One region of the Paenibacillus mesotrionivorans genome, then DNA from elsewhere that is predicted to be linked to it. Evidence: riboswitches for the same ligand, from Rfam matches in the RefSeq annotation. Region 1 holds a riboswitch; the other holds the start of a gene.
The links. Region 1 has a riboswitch for ZMP and ZTP ahead of ACI1P1_RS16070 (bifunctional 5,10-methylenetetrahydrofolate dehydrogenase/5,10-methenyltetrahydrofolate cyclohydrolase). Riboswitches for the same ligand answer to the same signal wherever they lie in the genome.

Region 1 (15,373 bases):
CTCCGCCTGGTAAACCGGTAGGCCCCATAACCCAGAAGGCCGAATAAGCCCAGCGCTCCGCCGGTTAGCTGCCATACCCTTCCGCCGGAAGGCCCGGAGGACTCGGGAACTCCATTCAGAGGAATTTCCTTCCCCTTCAAAAAGGCCAGCTCCTTCACTGCCTCCGCCTCTTTGCGTGTAGGAGAACAAAGCGGATTCTCCCAGCCGGCATCACCTTTCCTGAGAAAAAACAAGTAGGTTTGCCCCTTCTCGCTTGGTCCCCAATAAGAGCCGTACACGGGACTTTCGCCAAAGGAAAAGTGGTTATCGGTCACCCCTTTGTAGCTTTTGAGCACCCGGACTTGAACGATCGTGTTGTCCTCCGCGCGGGCCACCTTCTCCACCTTGGCAAGAACGATACCATCGCTTCGCTCATAGAGCACATCAATGGGGTTAGGCGGTGCACAGAGAAGTGCAAAGGCGTTACGGGGATGCTGCAGGAATAGAACAGCAAATAATCCGGCTGCGATGAGCAGCGCTTTTATCCAGCTTTTCACGGTCAACACCTTCCTTTCCCATACAGACGGAAGGACGAATCCAGATGTTCCATATTTTAGACGATCAACCCATTTTCTTTTTGGTATCGCAGGCTCCCATCGGATAATACTTCATCCAGTGTATAGCCGTTTTTCTCCAGAATACGGGCGGAGGGGAGGTTAGCCGGGTTCACGCAGGCATACAGCTTACGGAGCTGCAGCGTACCGAATGCAAAATTGTCCACCAATGCCACACATTCCGTGCCATAACCCTGGGCCCAGTATCCTTTGTCAAATACGTATCCGATTTCCGCATGGCCCGCCTCATCATCCATATTGAACAGCATTGCGTTTCCGATAACAGCCCCTGTTGCCTTCAAAACCACGGCCGCATACAAATGGGTGCCTGCCTCCTCCCGTGCCAGCAAGGCTCCGATATGCCCGCGGGTATCCTCCATGGTGTGCATCAGCCTCCAGCCGATAAACCGGGACACCTCTCCATCGGACAAATAAGCAAGCATCTCCGCCGCATCGTCCATGGTGATGGTCCTCAGTTGAAGCCTAGTGCCTTCCAGGGAATGAAAGAGGTTTTTGTTCATATTCATAATGGCTTTGATCAACAGCTCCTCCTTCAACTGCTTGGGCAGTTCATATCGTTGGTCCTGCAAAGCATCCGGGTTGATCTCCACCCTTTTGCCTGCAGCCTCTTCCTTCTCGGCGAAACGAACCAGCGTCTCCACAGGGCTGGCCGGTTCACTTAGAAGCATGGTTTTTAATTGGGCCAATAGCTCAGGCTGGTTCAATTCCTGGAATTGCAGCCGTCCGTAAGTGCAGGCAGCCTGCGATTCATAGCTGTTTCGTTGGTTGATGATTTCCCAACCGGGCCATACTGCCTTGAGCCTCGGGGTTAATGCCGGATCGGGCTCTGCATGCCACACCTGCAGTTTTTCCCCCTTCACATCAATATGGAAGCCACCCACAGGGAATCGATCCGACCATTCCTTTAAGTCAAGACTAGATAGGCCATAGGATTTCTCTATTCCGTCCAAGAGCCGGGGACCTCGCGTCAAAAAATTCTCCAGTTCCCCCTCTAAAGGGAAGATCAGCAATTCCTGCTCGGAGAATGCAACACTTGCCACCAGGTCAACCCATTTTTTCTCCTCAGGAGGTGCCAGACTTACCTCATGCCGTGACGCTTCACGGACGGACAAAACCTTATCGGTCGGATACCCGACATATGCCGCCAGATCCGCGATCCCTTCGTGAGCCCAACGAATTTCCCACCCCGGCCAGTTATTCTTCATCAGCCCCAACAATACATTCCGCAGGGGTACATCGTACAAGATATCCTCCCCTCCGTAAAACAGCAGCACTCTGCGCTCCAGATCAAGGACGGCTCCGCCCTCCGCCCATTTATCATCCAACCATCCGGATTCATCGACTCGCTTCTGAAGCTCAATAAACCGTATGGCATATTGCTCGCCCCAGAACAAGCTTACCGGCAGAGTGTACGCGCACCAGTGGCTGTAATACAGCGTATAGGATTGATTTCTGACGATCAGTAGATTGGCCCTCTGCCCCATTGGTGCCGGCCTCCATTTCTTTGGATTGCCTTCCATTTGCCCAGATGCTCTGATAGAATGAAGCACATAATGCTGTATGTGACTGGCGAAAAAGTGGAATCAACCACAGGGAAGCATACAGCGGATCATTCCGTTCGCCTGGGAAAAGGATCTGTGGCGCTTATTCATAAGCTGCCGTGGATGCTTTTTTTGCTTTTTAATCCTATTTGTATGGAGGGAATGCCGATGGTTAAACTTTTAAAAGCCAAGGAAGCGGCGGAGCAGGTATACGATTCAGTTAGAAGCAAAGTGGAGAGGTTAAAGAAGGAGGATGTTCACCCCCACATGGCAGCGGTACTGGTGGAGGGTGACCCCGCCTCTCTCTACTACGCCCAGGCCAAACAAAAAACTGCGGAAAAGCTGGGGGTGGCGTTTTCGCTCCATACCCTCCCGTCTCACACCCCGGAAAATGAAATCCTTCAGCTTATCACCCGTCTGAATGATGACCCTTCCGTTCACGGGATCATGCTGGAGCTGCCTCTGCCCGGGCATCTTCAGGCAGGCTGCATTACAGCTGCCATCTCCACGTTGAAGGATATCGACGGTGTGACTCCCGCCAACAAGCTGGCTGTGGTTACAGGGGAAGCGGGACTTTATCCGGCAACTCCCCAAGCCTGTATTCAATTGCTGAAGCATTACGGATACAACCTTGAGGGTAAAAAGGTGACTTTGGTGGGAAGGGGACAAACCGTAGGCCTTCCCCTGTTCCATATGCTGCAGCGGGAAAATGCCACGGTAACGGTATGCCACTCCCGCACACCGGATCTGGCCTTTCATTTGGGTCATGCAGAAATTGCCTTTGTTGCCGTAGGCCGGCTCCATGTGGTGAAGGGGGCGATGGTGCACGCCGATCTGACTCTTATCGATGCAGGAATCAATGAAACGGAGGAGGGAAAAATCGCAGGCGACGTATCTCCCGAAGCAGCAATGGTTGCTGCGGCCCTGTCCCCGGTTCCGGGCGGAGTAGGAACCCTGACAACCGCGATCCTGTTTCAAAACCTGATGAAGGCCATTTCTCTTCAATCCAAGGAGGCGCATAGAAAATGAGCAATCCTATATGGGATCAAAGCATCCGGAATTTTTTGGAGCAGGCGGGAAGCTCCAGCCCTACACCCGGTGGAGGAAGCGCCGCCGCCGTTGCCGCTGCACTGGGGGCAGCCATGACCTCCATGGCAGGCAGCTTGTCCCAAGGTGAAAAATTCGCTGCGTTCCAGCCCCAGATTACCCAAGTCCTTCAGGAAATGAAGGAGCTGACCGGCGAATGTGAAAGGCTGCTGCAAGCGGACATCGCTTCTTTTGATCAGTACATGGATGCCCTGAAGCTCCCCAAACAGACAGATGAGGAAAAACAGTACCGCAAAAATACGCTGCACCATGCCATTCTGCAAGCCATCGCCGTTCCCCTCCGCCTGATCACGGTGTGCCGAACGGGTATGGCCCATGCCCGCAGCATTGCTGAAATCTCCAACAAAAACGTCATCTCCGATCTGGGTATTGGAATCATCCTGCTGGAGGCGGCTGCACAATCCGCCTTGCTCACAGTAGAAATTAACCTGGCCTCGCTGAAGGACCCGGAACAGGTCCGGCCTTACCGGGAGGAGCTTTCCGCCCTGATGGAGGAAATCTATGAATTGAAAAGCTCCACCTTACAGATTGTCCACACCAGAATCTCAGAGTAACTGCGGCCGTGTTTCCCCAATCCGGTCAAACAGCCGTGCACACTGCAGGGTCAGCTCATGAGGCACGGTGGAGCTTTCGATTTGGCCGTTCCGGATACATTGCATGGCTTCTTGGATTTGGTAGACAAAGCCGTTTTGGGTTTGTTCGTCCTTATAATGGATGTGAGGCTCCTGTTGGTTCGTATACAAAAGGGCTTCTGAGGCAAAATGGGGGCGGGGAACGACGATTTTGCCGCTGTCGCCATAGATCACCAGACCCTGCCCCTGGTCCAAAGCGCTTACAATGCTGGTGCGCAGGGAAGCCAACAAATGCGAATAACGCAGGATGATATGATTGGTCACATCCACGCCGGTATCCGCCCAAATGGCAGCCACCTGCATATCTTCGATAGGGGCAGCCACCATGTATGTAGCGATTTCGTAGGCATACACCGTAATATCATAAGCGGCTCCGCCGCCCAGCTCGGGGTTAAAATAACGGTTGGTCTTGTCAGCCGGCGCCACGAATCCGATGGCCAAATCCAAAGATTGGGGTTTGCCGATGAGTCCTTCGGTAAGCCACTGCTTGGCCTGGTTGACGGCAGGCAAAAATCGGCTCCACATAGCCTCCATAACAAATACATTCAGTTCTTTGGCCCGGGCAAATACCGTCTCCGCCTGCGCACTGCTCACAAACATGGCTTTTTCACAAAGCACCGGCACCCGGTGGTCCAGGCAAAGCATACATAACTCATAATGAGCATCTGTTGTGGCTGCGATGTAGACGCAGTCCGGCTTCTCCCGGACCAGCATCTGCTCATAGCTGTCATACGCGGAAGGGATACCCTGCTCCGCTGCAAACTCCGTGGCCCGTTCCAAAGATTTGCTGGATACCGCCGTTACCTTGCAGCCCTCAATAAGCTTTACCGCGGCGCAAAATTTCTTGGCAATTTTCCCGGCGCCCATAATTCCGAATGTAAATGTTCCCATACGTTTCTCCTTTGTCTCCATGTATTGGAAATCCCTGATATGCTTCATTGTGGCATATTGGTATACTATTGGGAAGAGGAAAAAAGGGCGGCTTTAAGCCCGCCCACGGAAAGGTGAGCGTATGATAGACACTGTCAATATATTGGGCATCCCATTTTCCAAATTGACCATGCACGAAACGGTAGAGCTCTTATCTGAACACATCCGGCAGGAGCAGCCGAAGCTGTTCCACCTGATCACCGCCAACCCGGAGATTGCCATCGTCCGCCAAACGGACAAGCTGCTGCAGACCATCATCGCCGAAGCGGATCTGATCACGCCCGACGGAGCGGGCATCGTGATGGCCTCCAAGCGTAAGGGCGACCCTGTGCCGGAGCGTGTTACCGGATACGATCTTCTCCTCCGTCTTTTGGAACAGGGAAATGACCGGAAATGGAGCTTTTACTTTCTGGGGACGGACGAAACTACCAGCCTGGCTGCAGTGGAAAATATCCAAACCCGCTATCCCCAAGTGGTGGTGGCAGGCAGACATAACGGATTTTTCTCCGGGGACGAGGAGCTCTCCATTCTGCAGGAGATGAAACAATCCAAGCCGGATGTGCTGGTTATCGCCATGGGCGCGCCTTACACGGACAAGTGGATTTACCGGAACAAGCGGGAGCTGGACGGGGTGAAGCTGGTGTTTGGCGTGGGTGGAAGCCTGGATGTAATCTCGGGTAAGGTGAAGCCCGCACCGGCCATCTGGAAGGCTATGAACCTGGAATGGCTGCACCGGCTGCTGACGGTTCCCGTGGCCAAAGGCCAAAAGTCCCGGTGGCGGCGGCAATCCGCTTTGCCCAAGTTTTTTTACCGGGCGGTTATCCGGAAATAGAGGATCTTACAAGGGAGGATGATGCCTCTCTTTTTTTGCGGGTGGCGGAATGAACCATTATTTTAAAATCCATGATATTTATATATTGACTATATTGTGTGTCATACAGTATATTAACAGTGAGGTGATGATATGGAATCCATCGACGAGCTCATGAACACATTGATCGTGGAGCTCAAACGCGGAACGCTGGTGCTGTCAGTATTGAGCCAGCTGCGGTCGCCCGAATACGGCTACTCCCTGGTCCAGAAGCTGGAGGAGAAGCAGGCCGCCATTGAAGCCAACACCTTGTACCCGCTCCTGCGCCGGCTGGAGAAGCAGGGCCTTCTATCCAGTGAATGGGATACCACCGAAAGCAGACCGCGGAAATATTATATGCTCAGCCCAACCGGCAAAGCGGTTTATGAGAGGCTGAAGGACGAATGGATGCAAATGAGCAGCCAACTGGCCATGTTATTGAAGGAGGACGATGAGAAATGACTCTGATTGAACGGTATATTGATGCGGTGGCAGACCGCCTGCCGGAGAAGCTCCAGTCGGATGTGAAGCTGGAGCTGCGGTCCAATATTTTGGATATGCTGCCGGATGATCCCAGCGAGGAGGATATCCGTCAGGTACTGGAATCCATGGGAGACCCTGCGGAGCTTGCCCTGCAATACTCTCCCACCAAGCGGTATTTAATCGGTCCGGCTGTGTATGACCGGTACATCGAAGTGCTGAAGCTGGTATTGGGCATTGTGGCGGTTACCTTCACGGTGCTGATCAGCCTAGATTGGATGTTCGACGATGCGGGAGCATATAATGCGGCCGAAAGTATAGCCAGCTACATCGCAGGAACGGTAGGCGGGGTGATTGAAGGATTGCTTCAGGCTGCTCTATGGGTGACGATTATATTTGTGGTTCTGGAGCGCAAGAATGTCCTGGGCGGTCCTACCTTCACGAAGGCCAAACCTTGGCGGATCGAGAATCTGCCCAGCCAGTCCCTGTCCAAGAGGAGCAAAATCTCGAAGAGCGGTACCATTATCGGTATTTGCGCCGCCATATTTTTCACCTTCCTGCTTCTGACCCGCCCTGAAGTAATCAGTGTCATTTCCAGTAATCCGTCCGGCAGAACCGTTACACCTCTTTTCAACACCGAGCATTTGTCCGTTTACAGCATCTTTATTCTGGTAGCCGGCCTGTTCGCTCTATTGTTATCCATATGGAAGCTGGTACTGGAGAGATGGACGTTCCCGCTGGCCGTCGGCAACACACTGTTCAATCTTCTGATCTGTGCTTTGATCACAGTGATGGTCAATGATGAAGCTTTGTGGAACGTCTCTCTGCAAAGCACCTTCAACGAGATTTTTGCAAAAGCAGGCTCCGATGATCTCATCACCTGGTCCAATAACAGCGGTTATGCTTTCATCCTTGTGGTTGTGGTTATCAGCGTCTGGGACTCCGTGGACGGTTTCCTGCGGAGCCGGGGTTCGAGACGGTAAACAGAAGAACTCCCCCTTCGGCCTTGAAGGGGGAGTTTCGTTTATTCTTTTACAGAGCCTACCGTAATGCCGCTGACGAAATATTTCTGCAGAAACGGGTACAAAAGCAGGATGGGCACCGTAGCCACCAAGAGTTGGGCCGCCCGCAGGGATTTATTGGAGAGTTTTCCCAATAGGTCCAGATCATCCTTGGTCAGCTTGCTGACGTCAATGGTGACGATCATCTGCTTCAGATAGGTCTGGAGCGGCCACAGCTTATTGTCGTTGAGAAAAAGGAGTCCCGTAAACCAGTCGTTCCAATGGAACACCACCGCGAACAGGGACAGAGTGGCCACCGACGCCATCGAGACGGGCAAATAAATCCGGAACAGCAGCGTCAGATGGCCGGCGCCGTCCATCATGGCAGACTCGATCATGCTTTTGTTGATCCCCCGGAAAAAATGCATCATCATCAGAATGTTGAAAATCTGCACCGCACTGGGCAGCACCAGGGACCAGAAGCTGTCGATAAGGCCCATGCTTTTGACGATGAGAAAATAGGGGATCAGCCCGCCGTTGAACAGCAAAGGTACAATGTAGAACCAGATGATGGTGTTGCGCCCCTTCATCTCCTGTGGGGTTTTGGATAAAGGATAGGCGGTCACCAGGATCAGCAGCAGGTTGATGGCCGTACCGGTCACCGTCCGCAGCACGGAAACGCCGAAGGCCTGGAAGAAGGCGGTGTTGCCGAACACCTTGCTGTATGCCTCCATGTTGAACCCAATCGGCACAACCGTCACCCGGTTGGCCAGAGTAGCGGCGGAATCGCTCAGGGAAACCGCCAGCAGATGGACAAAAGGAAACGCACACAGCAGGGCAAGCAAAGCAAGCAGCGTATTGTTCAAAAGCTCAAAAATACGGGAACCCGCCGATTTATCGTATGGCAAGGGTAGCACCTCCTGGGAGCTTTCCGTAGGAAAGCTTGCTTCGTAAGCATAGGCTGAACTTTGCCTCTGGCAAAGTTAACTTCGTAAGCTGGGGACGGCGGATTCGGCGTTGTTGGCGGTATGGAGGGGCCGGGGTAAGCAGGGTTTGCCGGGTCATGCTGCGTTTGCGGCAGGGGCTAGAGCTTGCCGGGGCGCTAACGGAACTGAGCGACTCTTAAACAGCAAATATCTGCGTTCTGCACCTGTAACGGAACTCAGACGCCCTTAGGAGTGAGAACGCGGTGTTTTTGCAGCAAATTTTGCCTGTAAGAGCTTCTCAGTTCCGTAAGAATTTAATTCGCGCATCATTCATCGGCTAAGCGTCGCGTAGTTCCGTTAGCGCCCAGCCAAACACAACCAACCCGTTGCCCCAGCACAGTTAGTAACCAAATCCAACCGCCTCCTGCCCCAGCCACATCCCCCGCCCCTAAAACAGCCGATATCCTGCAAACCGGGCAGCCGCCCAGTTGGACAAGGCGATAAACAATAAACTAACAACCGACTTGAACACCCCGATAGCCGCCGACATGCTGTACTGCATCTGGAGAAGCCCCTGCCGGTAGACGAAGGTGTCGATAATGTCCCCCGACTTGTACACCGCGGGGTTGTACAGCACCAGAATCTGGTCGAAGCCCGCGTCCAGGATGCTGCCCAGGCTTAAGGCCCCCAGCAGAATCATCGTTGGCACCAGGGAGGGCAGGGTAATGTAGCGGATTCTGCCCCACCGGCCCGCCCCGTCCATCGTTGCCGCCTCATACAGCTCCGGGTTGATGGTGGTCAGCGCCGCCAGATACAGGATCGCCCCCCAGCCGAAGCTTTTCCAGACCTCCGTGGCCACCAGCGTAAACTTGAACCAATCATTGTCCCCCAGGAAAAATACCGGCTGACCGCCAACCGCCTGAACCAAACGGTTGACGATCCCCTCCGTGGACAGCAAATCCATAAAAATCCCGCCGATAATCACCCAGGACAAAAAATGCGGCAGATACACAAAGGTTTGAACGGTCCGTTTAAAAAGTCTGCCCCGGGCCTCATTCAGCAGCAGTGCAAAGACGATCGGCGCCAGCTGGCCGAACAAAATCTTCAGCCCCGCGATGGCTACTGTGTTATACAAAATTTGCCCAAAGTCCGGCATCTGGAAGATGAAGGTGAACCACTCCAGCCCCACAAAGTCGGAACGGAGCATCCCCTTGGCCGGCATAAAATTCTGGAAGGCGATCACAACCCCATACATGGGGGCATAGGAGAAAATCAGCAGAAACACCGCTGAAGGCAGCAGCATGAGATACAGCACCGGGCTGTTGGCCAGGCCTGCGCTCCGGGCAGGTCTGCCAAGCAGGGCGGATATTCTCCGCCCCCCTTGCTGCCGCAACCCCCTCTCCTCCGCTCGCCCGGGTGGGCCGGACGCAGAACCACCGGGCTGCACCTCAGCCGCATATTGCCCAGTCCTGTGCTTGCCGCTTCCCTCCGCCTGCCGCCAGCTCTTGCCTGCCGCCGGCCGCCCACTTTTCACCGCAGCCTGCATCCCCCCTGCCGACCGCTCTACTTGTTGGCTTGGTACCATGCGTTAATCTCCTTGGTGATGTCGTCGCCGCCGCCCTTTTTCCAGGAGTCCACGAACTTGTCGAAGGCAGCAGCAGGCTCCTGGCCCATGATGATCCGGGCGAAGGTTTCCGCCTCCAGCTTATCCAGATACGCTTTCTTTTGGGTCATGGCCGGGGTAGGCACACCCGGGTACACATTGGCGGACACATAGCTGCCCTTCTCCCGCTCCAGCCAGGTGCTGAGCACGGATTGGAAGGCGTTCGGCCGCTGGGGTTCGGCGGACAGCCCGTCGTAATCATTAACCTCGCTGGCGTTCAGACCGTCCTTGCTCCCCTTCTGCAACGCTGCCGCAATCCGCTCCAGCCGGTTCACTGCCTCGGAGCCCAGCCGCCCCTGGAAGCCCCAGGCATTGGCGTCATTGTCCGGGAAGTCGTTGAACCAGCCCCAGCCCGGCTGCCCGTAGCTGTATTTGAACAGGCTGGCATTTTTCTCCGTGGGATTCAGCGGGGTTTGCAGGGCAGTCACTGGATACTTGAACTCATACTTGCCCGCCAGCTCCTTGCGGATCACCTCATTGCTGCGGTACAAGGAATCCAGCTGCATGTTGTATAAGGCAATGATTACCTCAGGCTGCTTATAGCTTTTGTTGATGGCCACCCCGTAATTGGACACCGTATCGATGATGACGCTGCGTTTGCCGTTGTCCCCCTTCAAGGTGGGCAAAGCCGCCATATTGGCCTTGGGCACATTCTTCCACATATCCGGGAACGGGAAATACACATTCCACCACTGCCCGTTGGTCCAGGTCAGGGTATTGCCAGACGTCAGGTCGCTGATGGTGTTGTCATTGTTCTTGGCGATGAATTCCCGGTTGATGTAGCCCTTGGCATACCAATCGTGGAGCTTCACCAGCGCCTCCTTCATCTGGGGCTGGATGCTGCCGTAAATTACCTTGCCGTCCCCGTCCAGCCGCCACTTCTTGGGCTGTGCATCGAAGGCCTGGGTCAGCAGATCAACCCCCAGCATATCCTTATCCAGCACCATGCCGGTGCCGTTGGGATACTTACCCTTGTAGGCGGCCAACACCTCCTCCATCTCCGCCAGAGTGGCGGGCACCGGCTTGCCCAGCTCCTCCAGAAGATCCTTGCGGATCCAGTTGGTGCTCCAATATGCCATCCGGTCGATCATTTTGGGGAAGGCATAAATTTTACCGTCGATGGTAAAAGGGGAAAACAGCTTGCCCTTGGCATCCTTCTGGGCCAGCTCAATCACATGCTTCAGCAGCGGGGAACCATGCTTTTCGATCAGATCGTTCAGCGGCGTCAGCACACCCTGCTGGGCTAAATTGCCGAGAACGGGTGCTTCGGCCCCGATCACATCAGGCAAACCGCCGCTTGCCGCTCCAATATTTAGCTTCTGCACATCAGTCTCCAGATTGGGGGTGATCCACTTGGGCTTGACGATAATGCCCAGGTCATTCTGAAGCCAACGGGTATAGCCGTTGTTCTCCAGGGAATCTCCCGGCTGGTAGACGGTTCCTTCGGTGTTGATCTTGTTCTGGGTAAAGGTTACCGGCGGATCGAACTTCTTAAAGCCGGCCCCGCCTGCTGTCCCTTTTCCCTCCGGCTGAACACTGCCTGCCGGACTCACACTGGCACCGGCCTGGGGCTCCGCCTTTTCCTCCGTCTCCGAACAGCCTGCGGCAAACAGCGCCAGCGCCAGTCCGGCGGCGGCCACCCTCCACGTTTTGCCCATTCCCGCTCCCCCTTTGGACCATCTTCATTTCGGCTATCGTCCAGAAGTCTGACCGACAGATAGGTAAATACATAAGGTTTCATTCCTTACCGGGAAAAGAGTGCCTTGGATGCTCAAACACGTTTTGTCGGCCTTGATTGGATCGGAATTATAAGGGTTCAAAGCCGCCAAAAAACTCGCCCTCATTCCACATGAAAATGTATTTACCCTCTCGTTTCATCTGCCAGACTGCTCAGCCGGTTGCTTCCATCTTAAGCAGCATGGCGCCCCCGCTCCACGCCCTTATCTAACCTTTCTTGCCTTCCCGTGACTATTTGCCGCAGCCGAAACATGATATCCTACATATATCCAACGGAGAAACCACATGTTTATGTAAGCGCAATCATAATAAAGAGAACCGTCCACAAGGGGGAAAACTGGCATGCGGCAGCTATGGAAATCATCCGTTGCCCGGAATATGATTGGCGGGTTCCTTGTGGTGCTGCTGCCATTGGCCGCCACGTACTGGTACACCAATGCGGCCAGCATGGAAGCTGTCCGGGAAGAGGTGGTGGCCTCCTCCTCCAAGTCCCTGTTGCTCCTAACCAGCCAATTGGAATCCACCCTGGGCAAATTCGAGAGCTTAACCTACTCGCTGGCCAGCGATAATGAGCTCAATGCCGTTAACCAGGCCCCCTACGAAACCGGGCATCTGTGGACCTACGTGCAGCAGCTGCGCCAGCTTCAATTTTACAGCAATACCGCCGATCTGGAGGGAGATATCACCATCTACCTGCGCGACAAAAACCGCAAGCTTTCCTCCAAAGCAGGCTTTGGCCCTATTGAAGAGGACGCCCCTCTATTTGTGCGAGAGATTGCCATAGCCGAAAAAAAATGGTTTTTCCGCATGAAGCCCGGTCGCGGCAATACCAGCCAGCCTCTCTCCCCCCAGGAGCGGGAGCAGCGCACCGTGCTGACCTTCGCCAGAGGCTCCGGCGTCCAGTCGGATAACGGAGTCATTGTCTCCGTAGATATTCCCGTGGCCCAGCTCCGGCCCCGGATGGAGGTGATGCAGGGGCGGGAACAAGGCACCGCCTTCATCTTCGGGGAACAAGAGGGCGATATCTTCTCCGCCGATGCCGGCACCGAGCTGTCCACGCTCCAAGCCGTCATTGCAGGCAAAGCCGAAACCACCGGACGTTTCACTTACTCCCACATGGGCCAAAAAAGCATCGTCCTCTTCGACAAATCTGCTGGCCCCGGCCTGACTCTGGGCATGCTGTTTGCCGAGAAGCAGATCATGAAGCCTATCCACCGTATCCGGGCCTGGACCATCGGCGTGCTGTGCGGCTCTGCGGCCCTTGGCCTGCTCTACACGCTGTTCGCCTACCGGAAGCTCCTGCGGCCGGTGCTGGTGCTGGTGGAGGCCATGGGCAAGGTCAGGCTGGGCCGGCTCAAAACCCGGATTCCAGACCCGCCGGCCAACGAGTTCGGCTTTGTTTATACCCAGTTTAACAACATGGCCGACGAAATCGATACCCTGGTCAACGAAATCTATGTGGAGCGCCTCAACCAGCAGCAGGCCCAGCTGAAGCTGCTTCAGTCCCAGATTAATCCCCATTTTCTCTACAACTGCCTCAACTTCATCTACCAGATGTCCATGGGCGAAAACAACGAGGCCGCCGCCAACATGTCCTTATATCTGAGCAAATACTTCCGGTACGCCACCAAAAGCGACGTCCACTATGTAAGCCTGCGCCAGGAGCTGGACAATATCGACGCGTACATCCAGATCCAGCGTTTGCGTTTTTCGGGGCGGATCACCTTTTCCATCGATATTCCCGATGCCTTACTCTATACGGCCATTCCCAGACTCACCCTGCAGCCCCTGGTGGAAAATGCCTTCGTCCACGGCATCGAGGCCGGCGACGGCAGCCCCAAGCATATCGCCATCCGCGGGCACCGGGAAGAGGCGTGCATCCATCTGACTGTGGAGGATGACGGCAAGGGGGTTACGCCGGAGGAACTCAGCCGGCTGCAGCAAAGCCTGGAAACCATGGAGCATGAGGAGTTCGGCTGCGGGCTGAACAATACCCATTGGCGGCTTGCCCTGCGGTACGGGCCGGGAGCCGGACTGAAGCTGGAGCGCAGGCAGACCCACGGCCTGACTGTCCATATAATGATTCCTGCAGAGGAGGAACGGCCCCGTGTACAATCTGCTGATTCTTGATGATGAGCCTGCGGTGGTAAACAGTCTGGCCCACAATATCGATTGGGAGGAGCAGGGCATCGCCCATGTGTTCAAAGCCACCTCCGCCGTCCAGGCGCTGGAGCTGATGCGGGAATACCGGACCGATCTGGTGATATCGGATATCCGGATGCCCGGCATGGACGGTCTGGATTTTACGGAGGCCATCCGCAGTCTTTCGCCCCACACCAAGGTGATTATTATCTCCGGGCTGGATGAGTTCCGTCTGGCCCAACGGGCGATTCTGCTGAATGTCTTCCGCTATATGACCAAACCTGTCCCCTACATGGAGCTGGTTCAGGCTGTGCAGGAAGCACTGACAGCACTGGAGTCGGAGCTGGAGCAGCACCAGCTGCTGGAGAATGCCGGGTTGGCTATGGACAGCGCCCGCCCCATTCTACAGGAGCGTTTCCTGCAGCAGTGGATCGTCCGTGGAGGGGGCAAAACCGCCAAGGGTCCTACCTCCCTTGATCCTTGCGGCCTGGAGATCCGGGAGGATGACCCCTGCCTGCTGCTTCTGGTCCGGGTGGATGAATGGCCCCGGGAGGATACGGACCCGTACCAGCGGCTGAAGCTGCAGAAGCTGGTGGGGGAGATTCTGTTTCATGGCACACCGTGCATCATGTTCAATGACTTCGAACGTCAGCTTGTGGTGCTGGTGCAGCAGAACAGCGAGGCCAAGCTCCAGGCTGCCAAACGCTATATGGAGGGGATGGCCGAGCTTCTGCTCAGCACAGCCAAACGTTCCTTGGGATGTACCCTGTCGCTGTTTTGGAGCGGGCGTTTTTTTGCAGCGGGGACTGTTCATGAGGAATATATCCGTCTGAAGGAACGGGCCAGGTTCACGCTGGCCTGGGAATCGGGGATTATCCAAGGAGCCGCTCCAGAAGCGGGAGGCTGGGATGAGGAGGAGCAATCGCTGTTTGGCTATCCCGGCTTCGAGCAATGGGTGGAGCGGCTGGATAAGACCCAGGCGCTCTATCATCTGCGGCATTGGTTCGACGGTGACGGGGGAATGAAGCCAGCCCGGACCTATGATATGCTGCTGCTTCTGTACAATACGGTATCCGCCAGCCTGATCAAAGCCTCCCTGAAGCGGAAGGTTCCCCTTCAGGAGTGGGCCAAGGAGGAAACCTCCATTTTCTATGCCATGCAAATCCCCGCTACTGTGTCCCGTCTGCGCGCCTGGGCTCTCCGGGTGACGGAGCTGTATATGGACTATATGCTGGAGCGCTCCCAGCATGCCACCAGCCGGCTGTTGGCCCAGGCCAAACAGCTTATTAACAGCGGGCTGCTGGAGGATTTTACGGTACAGGACATTGCCATGAAGCTTCATGTGCATCCCAATTATTTATCCCGGCTCTTCACCAGGGAAACGGGCATAACGCTAACGGAATATACCGTGATGCTGCGGATGGAGAAGGCCAAGGCGCTTCTTGCCTCTCCCGGGTGGAAGGTGTTTCAGGTGGCGGAGGAGGTGGGCTACGTAAGCGTCTCCCACTTCAACCGGACCTTCAAGCGCCACACCGGTATGAATCCGAAGGAATATCAGACGTCTCTGGCGGTGCCGGAGCAGTAGGCGCTGCGGCCCCAAGCAAAATTTGGCACAAAAATTATCCTTTTTGACACGATCGAAATGGCTATTAAGTATAAGATAAGAGGGTATCAGGTCCTTGATACTCCTTTTTTTGTATATGCTTGCATTCAAAAGCGGCAGATATGCTCAGGGGCTTGAGGTGAACAG
Region 2 (15,373 bases), on a different contig from region 1:
GAGATCAGCAAAAGCGGGAAGCTGGCCGCCTGGAAACGCAAGGGGGCTATCGGTATCTTTGAGGAAGCGGACCAATTGATGGCCATTGATATCAAAAATATCAGCCTGAGCGGTATCGGGTTTACGCTGCCGGATCCTTTCCGGCTGGAGGAGCACACGGAGCTGAAGCTGGAATTGGAGCTGGGCAGCCTCATTGCCTGCACCGCCAAGGTGGTCCGGATGGAAAAGGGAATCGGCAGCACCTATTATGGTGCCCAATACGTGGAGATGGAGGATGTGAAGATAAACACCCTGCGGGCGTTTATTCTGCGGGAACAGATTACGGCACTCTCCACCTCCAAAAAAGAGGCCAATAAGCGGACTTTTAAATAGAGAGCTTTTAAATGGGAAAACCCACGTTACAGCATGCGGGTTACCGCCGTGTACAGCAGACCCAAGCCGATGCCGGCAACAATTACCGCGGAGACTTTATTCAACAACAGAGTCAGCCTGCCGGATGGATCCCACCGGCCTGCCAGACGGCCCGCCAGAGCCAGCGCTGCAAACCACAGCCAGGACACCACAATGCATGATAAAGCGAACACCAGACGGTCGGCTCCCGCATATTGAAGAGAGGCGCCGCCGATTACCCCGATGGTATCCAAGATGGCATGAGGATTGAGCAGGGAGACAGAGGCAGCGAAGGCGATCTGCCTGCGGCCGGAATAAACAGCCGCTTCGCCGGAAGCGGAGCCGGGCTGCTTGCGCCACAAGGAAGCCCCCATGTACAGCAGGAAAATGGAGCCTGCGGCCATTAATAGTGTCTCCAGCCAGCTGTTATTGAGTACGGCCAGAGACATACCCGCTACCGCCAATCCGATGAGAAGCGTATCACAAACCGCCGCGGTAAGCACCGCCGGCAGAGCCTTGCGGAAGGATTGCTGAAGGGCCCCCTGTTGAAAAATAAACACATTCTGCACCCCCAGAGGCAGAATCAGGCCCAGGGCCAGAATAAAGCCGTGAATAGCTGAAGAAGCCAATTGAACCGACAACCGGAGCACATCCTTTCTGTTTGGTAGAACATTTTCTATGAAACAGATTGTATAGCAGGGTTGTTTTTTTGTCTCCGGCCAAATGGATGGTTGGAGAACCAGCCAAATTGGGAGATAATACATATAAACAGGGGGGAGCACAATGGACTGGAAGCCGGACCGGTATGGGGAGCTGTCCTTGCAGGAGCAAATTGTCCGCTATTTCAAGGAGGGTATACTGCGCGGAGAGTGGACGGTGGGGGCTCGTCTGCCCTCCCAGCGCATTCTGGCACGGCTGTGGCAGGTGAACCGCAGCACGGTGGCACAGGCCATGGCCGAGCTGGCAGCACTGGGGCTGGTTGAGGGACAAACGGGCGGGGGCACCCGGGTGGTCAACGAATCATGGAGCCTTCTGGCCGCCCCGCCAACGGATTGGGGCCAGGTGGCGGAGAGCGGGCGCCATCAGCCCAATTTGCCGGTGATCCAGACCATTAACCGGATGGAGGCCGACCCCGGCATCATCCGGTTGGGGACGGGGGAGCTGGCGCCGGAGTTGCTTCCCGGCCGTGAGATGGCCCGGCTCCTGCAGGAGGGAGCCAAACGTCCCGTCGCCTTGGGCTATGAAGAGCCCAAGGGCAATCCCGCCCTGCGGCGGCGGATTGCGGAACGCCTGCAGGAGAGGGGCATTCATGCCACCGCCGATTCCGTACTGGTGGTTTCCGGCGCACTCCAGGGCCTTCATCTGATTGCTGCAGGCCTGATGCGGCCCGGCTCCACTGTATTGGCGGAGAGCCCGTCATACCTCCATTCCGTGCAGGTATTCCAATCTGCGGGTATCCGGCTGGAGGGAGTCCCTATGGACGAGGCGGGCCTACGTGCCGGATTATTGGAGCGGTACAGCAAGCAGTACCAGGCGGCTATGCTGTATACTAACCCCACCTTCCATAATCCCACAGGCAAGGTGATGAGCGGAAGCAGGCGGAAGGAGCTTCTCCAAACCTGCCGGGAGCTCCGGCTTCCCATTATCGAGGATGATGTGTATGGAGACTTGTGGCTGGACGAACCGCCTCCGCCCTCCCTCAAAAGTCTGGACAACCACGGAGACGTACTATATGTAGGCAGTCTCTCCAAGTCCGTCAGCCCCGGGCTGCGAATCGGCTGGGTGGTGGGTCCCCGCACGGCTATTGACCGGCTGGCGGATATCAAGATGCAGATCGATTACGGAGCCAGCTCCTTGTCCCAATGGGCGGCCTTACAATGGCTGGAGGACGGCTGGCATGAGCGCCATCTGGAGCAGCTCCGCGGCCAGCTTCGGAAGCGAAGGGCGGCCGCCGCGGCGGCGCTGGACCGGGAGTTCGGCGGGCTGGCCCGGTGGAGCATCCCCGGCGGAGGCTTCTACATCTGGATGGAGTTTAACCGCAGCCTGCCCATGAAGCAATTGTTCGACGCCGCTCTCCGGGAGGGAATTCTGCTGAATCCCGGTATGGTCTATGGTTCGGAGGAAAAACCCTGTCTGCGGCTTTCCTACTCTTATGCTTCGTTGGAGGAGCTGTCCAGGGGGATTGGGATATTGGCCGGACTGGTCCGCCGGCTTTAAAAAAGCGATACTGGGCTGCCGCTTTTCCCATCCTCTGTATATTTCCTCCATAAATGCAAAAGGTTTATTTTATTTCTCCTGCCCGGAAGTGTATAATATAAAGGTTAAACTGTGGTATCCTTTTATACAAACTAACAATAGTCTAGGAGTTGTTTATAGATGGCGTTAAAAGCAGGTATTGTCGGGCTGCCCAATGTGGGCAAATCGACGTTGTTCAATGCAATTACCCAAGCCGGGGCGGAATCCGCCAATTACCCGTTCTGCACCATTGATCCCAATGTGGGCGTAGTAGAAGTGCCGGACGAGCGTCTCCAGAAGCTGGCCGAGATTGTAACTCCCAACCGGATAGTGCCCACCGCTTTCGAATTTGTCGATATCGCCGGTCTTGTGAAGGGCGCCAGCAAGGGTGAGGGCCTGGGGAACAAGTTCCTGGCTCATATCCGTGAGGTGGATGCGATTGTTCATGTGGTGCGCTGCTTCCAGGATGAGAACATTACCCACGTGTCCGGCAAGGTGGACCCGCTTAGCGATATCGAAACCATCAACCTGGAGCTGATCCTGGCAGATGTGGAAACGGTGGAGAAGCGTCTGGAACGGTCCCGCAAGAATCTGAAGGGCGGCGACAAGAAGGTAGCCCTTGAGGTGGAAATGCTGGAGCGGATCAAGGAAGCTCTGTATAACGATCAGCCCGCCCGCAGTGTGGAGTTGACGGATGAGGAAAGGCTGATGGTGCGGGATTTCCACCTGATTACTATGAAGCCGGTGCTGTACGCCGCCAATGTCAGCGAAGGGGAAGCGGCCAACGCCGACGGCAACCCTTACGTGCAGATTGTGCGGGAATTCGGCGCCAAGGAAGGTGCCGAAGTGGTGCCGATCAGTGCCAAGGTCGAATCCGAAATCGCCGAGCTGGAGGGTGAGGACAAGGCCATGTTCCTGGAGGAGCTGGGGCTGTCCGAATCCGGGTTGGACCGTCTGATCCGCGGCGCGTATAAGCTTCTGGGCCTGTACACGTACTTTACGGCAGGGGTACAGGAGGTCCGGGCGTGGACTATCCGCAAGGGCATGAAGGCTCCTCAGGCTGCCGGTGTGATCCACTCCGACTTCGAGCGCGGGTTTATCCGGGCGGAAGTAGTAGGCTACGAGGATCTGACCGTCAACGGCTCCATGAACGCCGCCAAGGAAAAAGGACTTCTGCGTCTGGAAGGCAAGGAATATGTAGTACAAGATGGCGATGTTATGCACTTCCGGTTTAATGTGTAGGGCATGTCTTCAACATAGCCTGGCCGGATCAAATATACGGAAATTACGGACCTACAGGAGGTGTAACGCGTGCTGGACAAACTTCAGGCTCTTGCCGACCGGTATGACAAGCTGAGCGAGCTGTTATGCGACCCGGATGTAGCCGCTGATCCCAAGCGGCTTCGGGAGTATTCCAAGGAACAGTCGGATTTGCAGGAGACGTATGAAGCGTTTAATGAATACAAGGCTGTCTGTGCCCAGTTGGATGATGCAAAGGCGTTGCAGAACGAGAAGCTGGACGATGAAATGAAGGAAATGGTCAAGCTGGAGATTGATGAACTGGCTGGCCGCAAGGAAGAGCTGGAGGAGCGCATCAAGGTGCTGATGCTGCCTAAGGACCCCAACGACGACAAAAACGTCATTGTGGAAATCCGCGGCGCCGCAGGCGGTGACGAAGCAGCCCTGTTCGCTGCCGACCTCTACCGGATGTACACCAAATTCGCGGATGCCCAGGGTTGGAAAACCAACATTCTGGAAGCCAGCTTGAATGATCTGGGCGGGTTTAAGGAAGTTATCTTCATGATTTCCGGCAAAGGCGCGTACAGCAAGCTAAAGTTCGAAAGCGGCGCCCACCGGGTGCAGCGGATTCCCGCCACGGAATCGGGTGGACGGATCCATACCTCTACCTCTACGGTAGCCGTGCTGCCGGAGGCGGAGGAAATCGAAGTGGAGATCAAGGAAAGCGATATCCGCGTAGATACCTTCTGCTCCAGCGGAGCGGGCGGACAGTCGGTTAACACCACCAAGTCGGCGGTGCGGGTCACCCACGTCCCGACTGGGATTGTGGCAACATGCCAGGACGGCAAGTCGCAGAACTCCAATAAGGAAATGGCGCTGCAGGTGCTGCGTGCCCGGATTTACGACAAGTTCATGCAAGAGGAAATGGAAAAAATGGGCGCAGAGCGCAAGAGCAAGGTGGGCACCGGCGACCGGAGCGAGCGGATCAGAACCTATAATTATCCGCAAAGCCGGGTAACCGACCACCGGATCGGCCTAACGCTGCACCGGCTGGATTCCGTGCTGAACGGTGATATGGAGGAGATTATCTCCGCCTTGACCATCGCCAGTCAAACGGATCAGCTGGATAAAGGGGAGTCCGCTTAATGGACGCAACAGGAAAAACAATCCGGGAAGCCTATGTAGAGGCTTCCTCTTTTTTGAAGCGGCATGGGGTGGATGAGCCGGCCCAGAACGGGCAGCTTCTGCTGGAGCATCTGCTGGGCTGGTCCAGAACCAGGCTGTACCTGAACTGGCAGGACCCGTTCCCGGAGGACCTGGAGCTGGATTGGCAGCGGCTGCTGTCCCGCCGCGCAGGCGGGGAGCCGGTACAGTACATTATCGGGTCGGAGGGCTTCTACGGGCTGACCTTCCAGGTTGCTCCGGCGGTGCTGATTCCCCGTCCGGAGACGGAAATTCTGGTGCAGGAGATCATGTACCGGGGAAAACGCCTGTGGCCGGAGGGAAGCGGACGGCAGCCCTTGGCGGTTGACATCGGAACAGGGAGCGGGGTCATTCCGGTGACTCTGGCGGTTCACTGCCCGTCTTGGGAGATTGCCGCGGTGGATATCTCCGACACGGCTCTCCAGCTGGCGCGACGGAATGCCGAGCTGAACGGTGCCGCCGGACGGATCCGCTTCCTGGAGGGGGATTTGCTGGCTCCTGTTTATGCCGCGGGGCTTTCTCCGGATATTGTGATCTCCAACCCGCCCTACATCAAAAGCAGCGACCTGCCCGACCTGCAGCGGGAGGTGCGGGATTTCGAGCCCCACCTGGCGCTTGACGGGGGCGACGACGGACTGGACTTCTACCGCAGGTTGACGGAGCAGTTGGCTTCGCAGCCGGTTAAGCCGAGATTGGTCGGCTTCGAGGTAGGCATGGGCCAGGCCCCTGACGTGGCTGCTCTGCTGCGGGAGCTGGGAGTTTTTGACCGTGTGGGCATAGTGAAGGACCTGGCGGGAATTGAACGGCATGTGCTGGCCGAAAGGGACTAAGGGACTGATCGATACTATTTTAGAAAAGAAAAGCCTTCCTGCCGGAAGCGCCCCGTTGGGGTTTGCCGGTAAGGGGGCTTTTTTTGGCATGTGGGGCAGTTCCGCCGCTGCACGATTATATGATGATTTTGCTGATCCGCAGATTCCGTTCCCGGCTCAGGTCTACAAATAGGTTGTCCACCTTCACCAGGGGATAGGTTTCCTCATGGGGATTGATATAAACAACCTCGCCATACCGTCCGTCGGACAGGAGCACCTGCTTGCCGATCATGCTGCCCAGGAGATTTTTGAGAAACAGGGAGACCATGTGGGGGTCCAGCTCCCCGAAGATGCCCAGCCGCATCTGGCTGATGAGCTCATGGAACGGCAGGGGCGTATGATAAGGCCGGTTGGATGACATGGCATGGAAAACGTCGGCCACCGCCACGATCCGGCTGAGCTTGTCAATTTGGGGACCCTTCAGCTTCAAGGGATAACCGCTGCCATCGTCCCGCTCATGGTGCTGCAGGGCCATAAACGCTACCCGGGGGTTCAGCCCTACTACTTCCTTCAGCATTTCGTAACCGTATATGGTATGGCGCTTCATCTCCTCAAATTCGCTGGCCGTCAGCTTGCCGGGTTTGTTGAGGATGTCGTCAGGGATGCGGATTTTGCCTACGTCATGAAGGGTCGCGCCCAAGGCCAGAAGATTCAGCTCCTGCTCATCCAGCTTGCACCATTTGCCCAGCATGGTGGAGAGGACGCTGACGCCCACATTATGCTGGTGGGTATACTCATCCTTCGCCCGCACCGTCTCGAAGAGCCGGAACAGGTCTGGGTCCTCCGCCGCCTGGCGAACCAAGGGAATAAATTCATGCTTGATGTCCAGGAGCGGTATCTTCTTCTTCAACCGGATCTGCTGGAACATATGCTTCGAATAATCTGCCGCTTGTTTGACGGTTTCGGCCGTGGGGAACATGGGCTGCGGCCGCTCCTCGGAGAAGCGCAGCTCCTCTGCGGAAATCCGGTGCAACCGGAGCAGCCGGAGGTGCTCCTGGTTCAATACGGTGCCGGCGGGCACCAGGACCATGCCGGTGCCGGTTATGATGTCATGCTTCAGTCGTTGCCCTGTCAGCTCCTCCAATTGCGCCACCTCAGCCCGAAAAATGTACAACATTCGACAATTTCATTATAGCGGGTAACGCAGGAAGGAACATGGGCTGAATGTATCATAATGGAAGAAGGCCTGTTTTTTTCAAGCATGATGGGGTGGGGGGGATCCTTGGGTTGAGGGTAGGGTGGGAGCGGGGATGGGCGGATGGATAATAACCGGGAATGATAGCGAACAGCAAAAGTATGCTATTTCGAAAATAGGGGGCCAAAACTTAAAATAGCATACACAAAATGTATGCTATATGAAGAAATGAGCTTCTACAACGCCGGAAATAGAGGAATAGCAATCATTTTAGGTATGCTATCCGGTGAAAATGGGGCGAAATGGCTCAATAGCATACATTGTTTGGCGCTTACATGTAAACAGACTCTAGTATTTTGGAGCGGCCATGTATAAATGATAGTTTCAGAGGACATACTGATGCCATAGAAGCTTATAGCAAAGGAATGAGGCGGCATGGTTAAACGGTATTCCTGGACATCATCCATTTATCTGGCATTGGCACTTATCTTTCTGTTGGTTACATGGGAGCATAACCGGGCACAGGCTGCCGTGGTGGATGCGGTCATTCCCCAGGAATCCATCCGGCTGCGTATTCTGGCCAACTCCGATTCCCCGGAGGATCAGGTTTTGAAGCGGCATGTCCGCGATGCGATTGTGGAGGAAATGAACGGCTGGGTGCTAGACCCGGATAATCTGGAAGACGCCCGCATTCTCATCCGCGCCAAGCTGCCTGAGCTCTCCCAGGTGGTAGAACGGGAGCTCGCCCGCTACGGTTATACATATTCGCATCAGGTAGAGCTGGGGGTAGTCCCCTTTCCTGCCAAAATGTACGGCAACAAGGTGTATCCGGCCGGCGATTATGAGGCGCTCCGGGTCACCATCGGCCAAGGCGCCGGGCAAAACTGGTGGTGCGTGCTGTTTCCTGCCCTGTGCTTTGTGGATGGGGAAAAGGGGGAGGCCGTGCCTGCAAGCAGCCGTTCCCCTGAAGAGAAGGCCAAGATGGAGGCCGTGAAAAAACAGACCGCCAGTGTGGACAAGGCTAAACCCTCCCTCTCCGGGAAAACCGTCAAGCAGGCCTCTGCAGAAAAGGACACGGTGGATGCGGGGGAAGGCACCGGAAAGAAGAAGGTGCGCTTCTACCTGTGGGACAAGGTGAAGAGCTTATTCGCTTAAAGGATGGGCGTGAGGATATGGATTGCAGACGGAGGCGGCCGTGACAAGCTGCCTCCGTTGGCGCTATAATGGCATCAATCCAAAATGAGAAATGAGCGAATGTGATGACCAAGTATTGGCAAGTCCCGCCGGATTGCTCTCCGGAGTCGGGTGCGGTTCAAGAGGCGGCGGAGCTGCTGCGCCAGGGCAAGCTGGTGGCGTTTCCCACGGAAACGGTATACGGGTTGGGGGCGGACGCCCGCCAATCACAGGCGGTGGAGGGCATCTTCACCGCCAAAGGCCGTCCCTCGGACAATCCCCTGATCGTCCATATTGCCGGGATGGGCATGCTGGAGGAGCTGGCTCTTGCGGTAGATCCGGTGTCCCGGAGGTTGGCTGAGGCCTTCTGGCCGGGACCGTTGACCCTGGTGCTGCCCAGCCGTCCGGGCGTGCTGTCCCCGCTGGTGACGGCGGGTCTGGACACGGTGGGCATCCGGATGCCGGACCATCCGGTGGCGCTTTCCCTGATCCGGGCCTCCGGCTGCCCGGTGGCGGCTCCCAGTGCCAACCGCTCCGGCCGGCCCAGTCCCACCCTGGCGGAGCATGTCCGGGAGGATCTGGACGGCCGGATCGACGGGCTGCTGGATGGTGGCGCCACAGGCGTCGGGCTGGAATCCACGGTGGTACAGGTGGATGCGGAAGGCCGGGTCCATGTGCTCCGGCCGGGAGGCATTACGCTGCGCCAGCTGGCGGAGGTTTCCGGTGCCCCTGTTGTCAAGGGCGAAGGCCGCCCGGAGAGGGCGGAGGGTGCCTCGTCTGTATCGGAGGGCGGTGGTGTGGAAACCTTCCGCCCCCGGGCGCCGGGGATGAAGTACACCCACTATGCGCCGCAGGCCCGGCTGACTATTGTGCAGGGGAGCGATGTCTCTGCAGTGGCGGAGGCGATCCGCCGGGGGTTGGACGATGCCCGCGGGAACGGGGAAAAAACTGCCGTGCTGGCTCCCGAGGAGCATGCGTCATTGTACCGCGAGGCGGCAGATCTGGTTATCCCCTGCGGTTCCCTCGGGGACCTGTCCGCCGCTGCCGCCGGACTGTTCGCCGCCCTGCGCCGGATGGATGAGGCGGGGATTGGTTGTGCTTTTGCCGAAGGGTACCCCGAGGAGGAGATCGGCCTGGCGATTATGAACCGCCTGCGGAAGGCAGCGGGAGGCCGGGTGCTGGAGGTTTAGGACATGATCCCACGGTTGTCCGCATACAGTAAGTAAGGGAGTATGCGGACAGGAGGGATCGGCATTGTATTGGGGTTTTGTTGAGCTGGGACAATTGATAACCATTGTGATGATGGCAATAGCTCTGGGGATGGACGCCTTTTCCATGGGAATCGGAATGGGACTTCGCGGCATCCGGTTGGTGAATATTGCCAAGGTCAGCTTTGTCATCGGACTTTTTCATATTCTGATGCCCTTGATGGGCATGTTCATGGGAAATTACGTGAGCTCCCTGCTGGGCAATGTGGCCACAACCGCCGGGGGGGCTCTGCTGGTTGTGCTTGGAGCCCATATGCTGTACAGCGCTTTGCGGGGCAGCTCTTCAGTGGTGCTGGACCAGAAGAGCTTCTGGGGCATCCTGCTGTTTGCCCTGATGGTGAGCATCGATTCGTTCAGTGTGGGCCTGTCCCTGGGGATGTTTTCCTCGGATATCGCCCTGACGGTGCTGATCTTCGGTTTTTTCGGCGGGCTCATGTCGGTGCTGGGGCTGCTGCTGGGCCGCCGGGTGGGCGCCTGGGTAGGCGAATACGGGGAAGCGCTGGGCGGGCTCATTCTGCTCTTGTTCGGCATCCGCTTCCTCATGTAAAATAAATGGCAACAGCATGGCGCCAAAATAAAAGCACATGCTTACGAAGCCAATTTTTTTGCTGGCACAAAAAAACCTAGCGTATCCTTACGAAGCCAGTTTTTCTGGCGAAAAACTTTTAGGAGGTTTTTCCGGTGGCTATCACACGTATCCTTTTCGTTTGTACGGGCAACACCTGCAGAAGCCCGATGGCCGAGGGGCTGTGCCGGATGATGGCCAAACGGGAGGGTTTGTCTCTGGAGGTCCGCTCTGCCGGCGTTACGGCGCATGACGGAGCACCCGTATCCCGCCATTCCGAGGAGATCCTGCACAAGAAGGGGGCGGGGGAGGGAATGGGGACCTCCCGTTATCTGCGCAAGGAGGAGATCCGCTGGGCGGATTTGATCCTCACCATGACCATGTTCCACAAGCAGCAGGTGATCGCCGCACATCCCGACGCGGTGGAGAAGGTGTACACCCTGAAGGAATATACCATGGACGATCCATTCCGCTTGGGTGTGCTGGAGGAGCGGGCCGCCCTTCAATCCGAGCTGGAGCTGAAGAAGTCCTTGGGCCAGCCCATTACTACCGAGGAGCGGGAGCGTCTGGTGCGCCTGCATTTGGCTGCCCCTGACTTCGATATTGCCGATCCCTTCGGCGGGTCCAAGCGGGACTATGAGGAAACGGCCCATGAAATCGAGGAAGCCCTGGCCCGGCTGATCAGCCGGCTGAAGGCTGGAGCCTGAGCCGTAGTCCAAAGGATTTCCCACGGCGGTTGTGCCTTTACAGCAGCGGTGTCATCCGTTATGATAAGAATAACTTTAAACTGCAGTGTGACTGGCGACGAGTGGAGCAACCACAATGGAGCACTGCGGATACCGGCCGGTCGCCTGGGCAAGAGCAAGCATGAAGCGTGTACGCGCTTTTTGCTCTGCTCTTTTTTTGTACGGCGCCATGGATTTCTTTTTCGGGAGGGTGAGGTATAATAAGGATATTTGACATGAAAGGAAGGACGATTCGATGAAAATCGCCATGGGAGCGGATCACGCCGGATTCCGGCTGAAGGATGAATTGAAGGAGCTGCTGGGCCAATGGGGGCACCAGGTGGAGGATTTCGGCTGCACCTGCGGCGACTCCGTGGATTACCCCGATTATGCCGAGAAGGTATGTGAGCAGGTGGCTTCCGGCGCTGCGGACCGGGGCATTCTCATCTGCGGCACCGGCATTGGCATGAGCATTGCCGCCAACAAGGTGAAGGGCATCCGCTGTGCGCTTGTGCATGATCTGTTTTCGGCCAAGGCCACCAGAGAGCATAACGATACCAATGTGCTGGCCATGGGCGAACGCGTCATCGGTCCGGGGGTTGCCCAAGAGATTGTTAAGGTCTGGCTGGATACCGAATTTTCCCAAGGGGAGCGTCACATCGGCCGGATTGAAAAGGCGATGCGGCTGGAAGGCAAATAAGCCTGCTTGAAGGGGAGGTGCATCCGGATGACGGAGGAGCTAAAGCCGTTGGAGAACGGCGGCGGGCCCGGGACAGAGTCCGATGATTTCTATGCGGGTATGGCCGGCACCGTGGAGACGGTGCTGCTGGAGCTGGCACAGGCAGGCGGGCTACGCCGGGGCCAATTGTTGGTCATCGGCACCAGCACCAGCGAGGTGCTGGGTTACCGGATCGGCACTCAGGGCACGGAGCGTGTAGCCCGGGAGATCTTCGAAGGGGTGCGCCGCGCCAGGGAACAGACGGGCTTCTATCCGGTGTTCCAATGCTGCGAGCATCTGAACCGGGCGCTGGTGATGGAGCGGGAGGCGCTTGCGCTTTACCCCCTCTTGGAGCCAGTATCCGTAGTGCCGGTGCCCAAGGCGGGAGGCTCCATGGCGGCTTACGCCTACCGGACCTTCAAGGATCCGGTGGTGGTGGAGGCGGTGCGGGCCCACGCAGGACTGGACATCGGGGGCACCCTCATCGGCATGCATCTGCGGCCGGTTGCGGTCCCGGTGCGTCCAAGCGTGCGGATGCTGGGGCATGCCCACCTGCAGATGGCCTACACCCGGCCGAAGCTGATCGGCGGCGAACGGGCGGTGTACAGCGCGGTAACGCGGCAGGAAGACGGAAATTGCGATTAACCGGTGTGTCCGGGATAACCAATAAGGAGAGTGTAACCATGGAAAATTTGCGCAAGGCTGACCCGAAAGTGCTGGAAGCTATGAATTTGGAGTTGAACCGCCAGCGGGATAAGATCGAACTAATCGCTTCTGAAAATTTCGTCAGCACTCCTGTGCTGGAGGCCATGGGCAGCGTGCTGACCAACAAGTACGCGGAGGGCTATCCCGGTGCCCGCTATTACGGCGGCTGCGAGCATGTAGACGTGGTGGAGAATATCGCACGTGACCGGGCCAAGGAGCTGTTCGGCGCCGAGCACGTAAATGTGCAGCCCCATTCCGGCGCACAAGCCAACTTGGCGGTTTATCTCGCGGCCATCAAGCCGGGCGACACCGTGCTGGGGATGAACCTGGCCCACGGCGGCCATTTGACCCACGGCAACCCGGCCAATGCGTCCGGCATCCTCTACAACTTCGTGGCCTACGGTGTAGATGAGAACACCCATCGTATCGATTATGATGAAGTCCGCAAGGCGGCCTTTAAGCACCGCCCCCGCTTGATTGTAGCCGGCGCCAGTGCGTATCCGCGGACCATCGATTTCGAAGCCTTTGCCCAAATTGCTGACGATGTAGGCGCCCTGTTCATGGTGGACATGGCCCACATCGCCGGTCTGGTGGCTGCCGGTCTGCACCCGAACCCGGTGCCTCACGCCCAGTTCGTCACCACCACCACCCACAAGACCCTGCGCGGTCCCCGTGGCGGCATGATCCTGACCCGCAAGTCCTGGGCCAAGGAAATCGACAAGGCTGTATTCCCCGGCACTCAAGGCGGCCCGCTGATGCATATTATCGCCGCCAAGGCCGTTTCCTTCGGCGAAGCGCTTCAGCCGGATTTCAAGACCTACGCCCAGCAGGTGATCAAAAATGCCCAGGTGCTGGCGGAGTCCCTGATGGAGGAGGGCTTCAATATCGTCTCCGGCGGTACGGATAACCACTTGATGCTGGTGGATGTGCGCAGCGCCAACCTGACGGGCAAGGTTGCCCAGCATCTGCTGGACGAGGTTGGGGTGACCTGTAACAAGAATGCCATTCCGTTTGACCCCACCAGCCCGTTTGTCACCAGTGGCATCCGCCTCGGAACCCCCGCCGTCACCACCCGTGGCATGGACGAGGGAGCGATGAAGGAGATTGCCAAGATTATCGGCCTGACGCTGAAAAATCCGGAGGACGCTGCCGCCCACGATAAGGCCCGTGCCATGGTCCGTGAGCTGAACCAGCGTTTCCCGCTGTACCAGGATCTTGCCTACTAAGAGCCAGACTCCTTAAATCTGCCGGCCTCCGCCAATACGGGAGGCCGGTTTTTTTGCCGCTGCCTTCATTGCAGCGCCCCTTACGTTGGCCCACATTAAACCGTGCCTGTCTCCAATGGACACAGAATCCGCTATTGTACGTAAAATTTGCGTTTCTCAATCTTACGGACTGACAATCCGCTATCTGGTGGAAAATAGAAAGTTTGCATGGTTTTCGGAGCCGATAACGCCTCTCGTGTCCGTTAGTCTGCCGAAGAGGCTGGTATTCACGAAATAACGGCCGCTCAGTCCGTAAGGTGAACCTAAGGCCCTTGGGAGCCCTAACCGGCGAACCGAAGCCTCCCGGACAGCCAGCCAGTGAACCAAGTTTGACCCCCGGGATAAAGAGTGGCGAGAGGGTTTGCAGGACTTTGCGCGCCATCTTTTGCACCCTATGGTATTGGCGAAAACCTGTGGTATAATAGATAAGATTTATGCCGAAAACTGTTAGAAGTTGCAAAAAAGGCAAACCGGGGTTTTCAGGCTCTTGTGGGAGGAACAAAAGAATGGGTAAAGTTTTTATTTGTGATCATCCGCTGATTCAGCATAAGCTGACCTTCATCCGGGATGAGACGACCAACACGAAGGATTTCCGGGAGCTTGTGGATGAAGTGGCTACGCTGATGGCCTATGAAATTACAAGAGATATTCCGCTGGAAAAGACGACTGTGAAGACGCCGGTTTCCGAAGCCGAGTGCCAAATCATCTCCGGCCGGATGCTGGGCTTGATCCCGATTCTGCGGGCAGGCTTGGGCATGGTGGATGGGGTGCTGAAGCTGATTCCCGCCGCCAAGGTAGGACATATCGGCCTGTACCGCGATCCGGAAACCCTGCAGCCGGTTGAATATTATGTGAAGCTTCCCACCGATGTGACCGAGCGCGAGCTGATTGTCATCGACCCGATGCTGGCTACCGGCGGCTCCGCCATCGCAGCCATCGACGTGCTGAAGAAGCGCAACTGCACCCAAATCAAAATGATGAATCTGATCGCTTCTCCGGAAGGCATCCGTGCCGTCCAAGAGGCGCATCCCGATGTGGACATCTATGTGGCCGCCATCGACACCTACCTGAACGAGCATGGCTATATCGTTCCCGGCCTGGGCGACGCAGGCGACCGCCTGTTTGGAACCAAGTAGTCATCTCCACGTATAAGAATAGAAATTTTGCCAGGCGGAGTTCCTCCCATCAGGAGAGGAAGCTCCGTCCTGCTCTATGAAGAGAAAGAAGGGGATTAACCCATGAAGCGGATCAAGGTCATGACCATCTTCGGAACCCGCCCTGAGGCGATCAAGATGGTTCCTTTGGTACTGGAGCTCGCGAAGCATAATGCCGAAATAGATTCTGTGGTCTGTGTAACGGCCCAGCACAGGCAGATGCTGGACATGGTGCTGAACCAATTTGAGATCAAGCCGGATTACGATCTGGATATCATGAAGGAGCGCCAGACCCTCTCCGGGCTGTCGGTCCGGGTAATTCAAGAGCTGGAGCCGATTCTGGCGGAAGCCAAGCCGGATCTGATTCTGGTGCACGGCGACACCTCCACCACCTTCTTGGCCTCCTACGCGGCCCTGCTGCAGCAGATCAAGGTGGGCCATGTGGAAGCCGGGCTCAGAACCTGGAACAAGCTGTCCCCCTTCCCGGAGGAAATGAACCGCCAGCTGACCGGGGTTATTGCCGACATGCACTTTGCGCCTACCGGATGGTCTGCAGATAATCTGCGCAAGGAGAACAAACCGGAAGACTCGATTTACATAACCGGAAATACCATCACCGACGTCATGCAGTATCTGGTCCGTCCGGACTATTCCCATCCGCTGCTGGATTGGGCCCAAGGCAAACGCCTGATTCTCATGACTGCCCACCGCCGGGAAGCCATCGGCGAG

Region 2: another riboswitch for ZMP and ZTP. It lies ahead of rpiB (ribose 5-phosphate isomerase B); the one in region 1 lies ahead of ACI1P1_RS16070 (bifunctional 5,10-methylenetetrahydrofolate dehydrogenase/5,10-methenyltetrahydrofolate cyclohydrolase).

What each region holds. Positions count from the first base shown of each region.
Region 1 covers NZ_JBJURJ010000010.1:46,021-61,393, forward strand. The annotation lists gene ACI1P1_RS16060 (hypothetical protein) at 1-536, opposite strand, end outside; gene ACI1P1_RS16065 (GNAT family N-acetyltransferase) at 593-2,098, opposite strand; ZMP/ZTP riboswitch at 2,167-2,249, shown strand; gene ACI1P1_RS16070 (bifunctional 5,10-methylenetetrahydrofolate dehydrogenase/5,10-methenyltetrahydrofolate cyclohydrolase) at 2,324-3,184, shown strand; gene ACI1P1_RS16075 (cyclodeaminase/cyclohydrolase family protein) at 3,181-3,816, shown strand; gene ACI1P1_RS16080 (Gfo/Idh/MocA family protein) at 3,808-4,785, opposite strand; gene ACI1P1_RS16085 (WecB/TagA/CpsF family glycosyltransferase) at 4,907-5,656, shown strand; gene ACI1P1_RS16090 (PadR family transcriptional regulator) at 5,798-6,136, shown strand; gene ACI1P1_RS16095 (HAAS signaling domain-containing protein) at 6,133-7,137, shown strand; gene ACI1P1_RS16100 (carbohydrate ABC transporter permease) at 7,179-8,063, opposite strand; gene ACI1P1_RS16105 (ABC transporter permease) at 8,530-9,666, opposite strand; gene ACI1P1_RS16110 (extracellular solute-binding protein) at 9,645-11,402, opposite strand; gene ACI1P1_RS16115 (sensor histidine kinase) at 11,824-13,611, shown strand; gene ACI1P1_RS16120 (response regulator transcription factor) at 13,589-15,208, shown strand.
Region 2 covers NZ_JBJURJ010000014.1:163,439-178,811, reverse strand. The annotation lists gene ACI1P1_RS20845 (PilZ domain-containing protein) at 1-372, shown strand, start outside; gene ACI1P1_RS20840 (LysE/ArgO family amino acid transporter) at 399-1,019, opposite strand; gene ACI1P1_RS20835 (aminotransferase-like domain-containing protein) at 1,174-2,607, shown strand; gene ychF (redox-regulated ATPase YchF) at 2,767-3,867, shown strand; gene prfA (peptide chain release factor 1) at 3,937-5,010, shown strand; gene prmC (peptide chain release factor N(5)-glutamine methyltransferase) at 5,010-5,897, shown strand; gene ACI1P1_RS20815 (HD-GYP domain-containing protein) at 6,013-7,053, opposite strand; gene spoIIR (stage II sporulation protein R) at 7,507-8,226, shown strand; gene ACI1P1_RS20805 (L-threonylcarbamoyladenylate synthase) at 8,331-9,434, shown strand; gene ACI1P1_RS20800 (manganese efflux pump MntP) at 9,544-10,059, shown strand; gene ACI1P1_RS20795 (low molecular weight protein arginine phosphatase) at 10,194-10,784, shown strand; ZMP/ZTP riboswitch at 10,862-10,941, shown strand; gene rpiB (ribose 5-phosphate isomerase B) at 11,059-11,502, shown strand; gene ACI1P1_RS20785 (TIGR01440 family protein) at 11,530-12,165, shown strand; gene ACI1P1_RS20780 (serine hydroxymethyltransferase) at 12,204-13,451, shown strand; gene upp (uracil phosphoribosyltransferase) at 13,997-14,626, shown strand; gene wecB (non-hydrolyzing UDP-N-acetylglucosamine 2-epimerase) at 14,729-15,373, shown strand, end outside.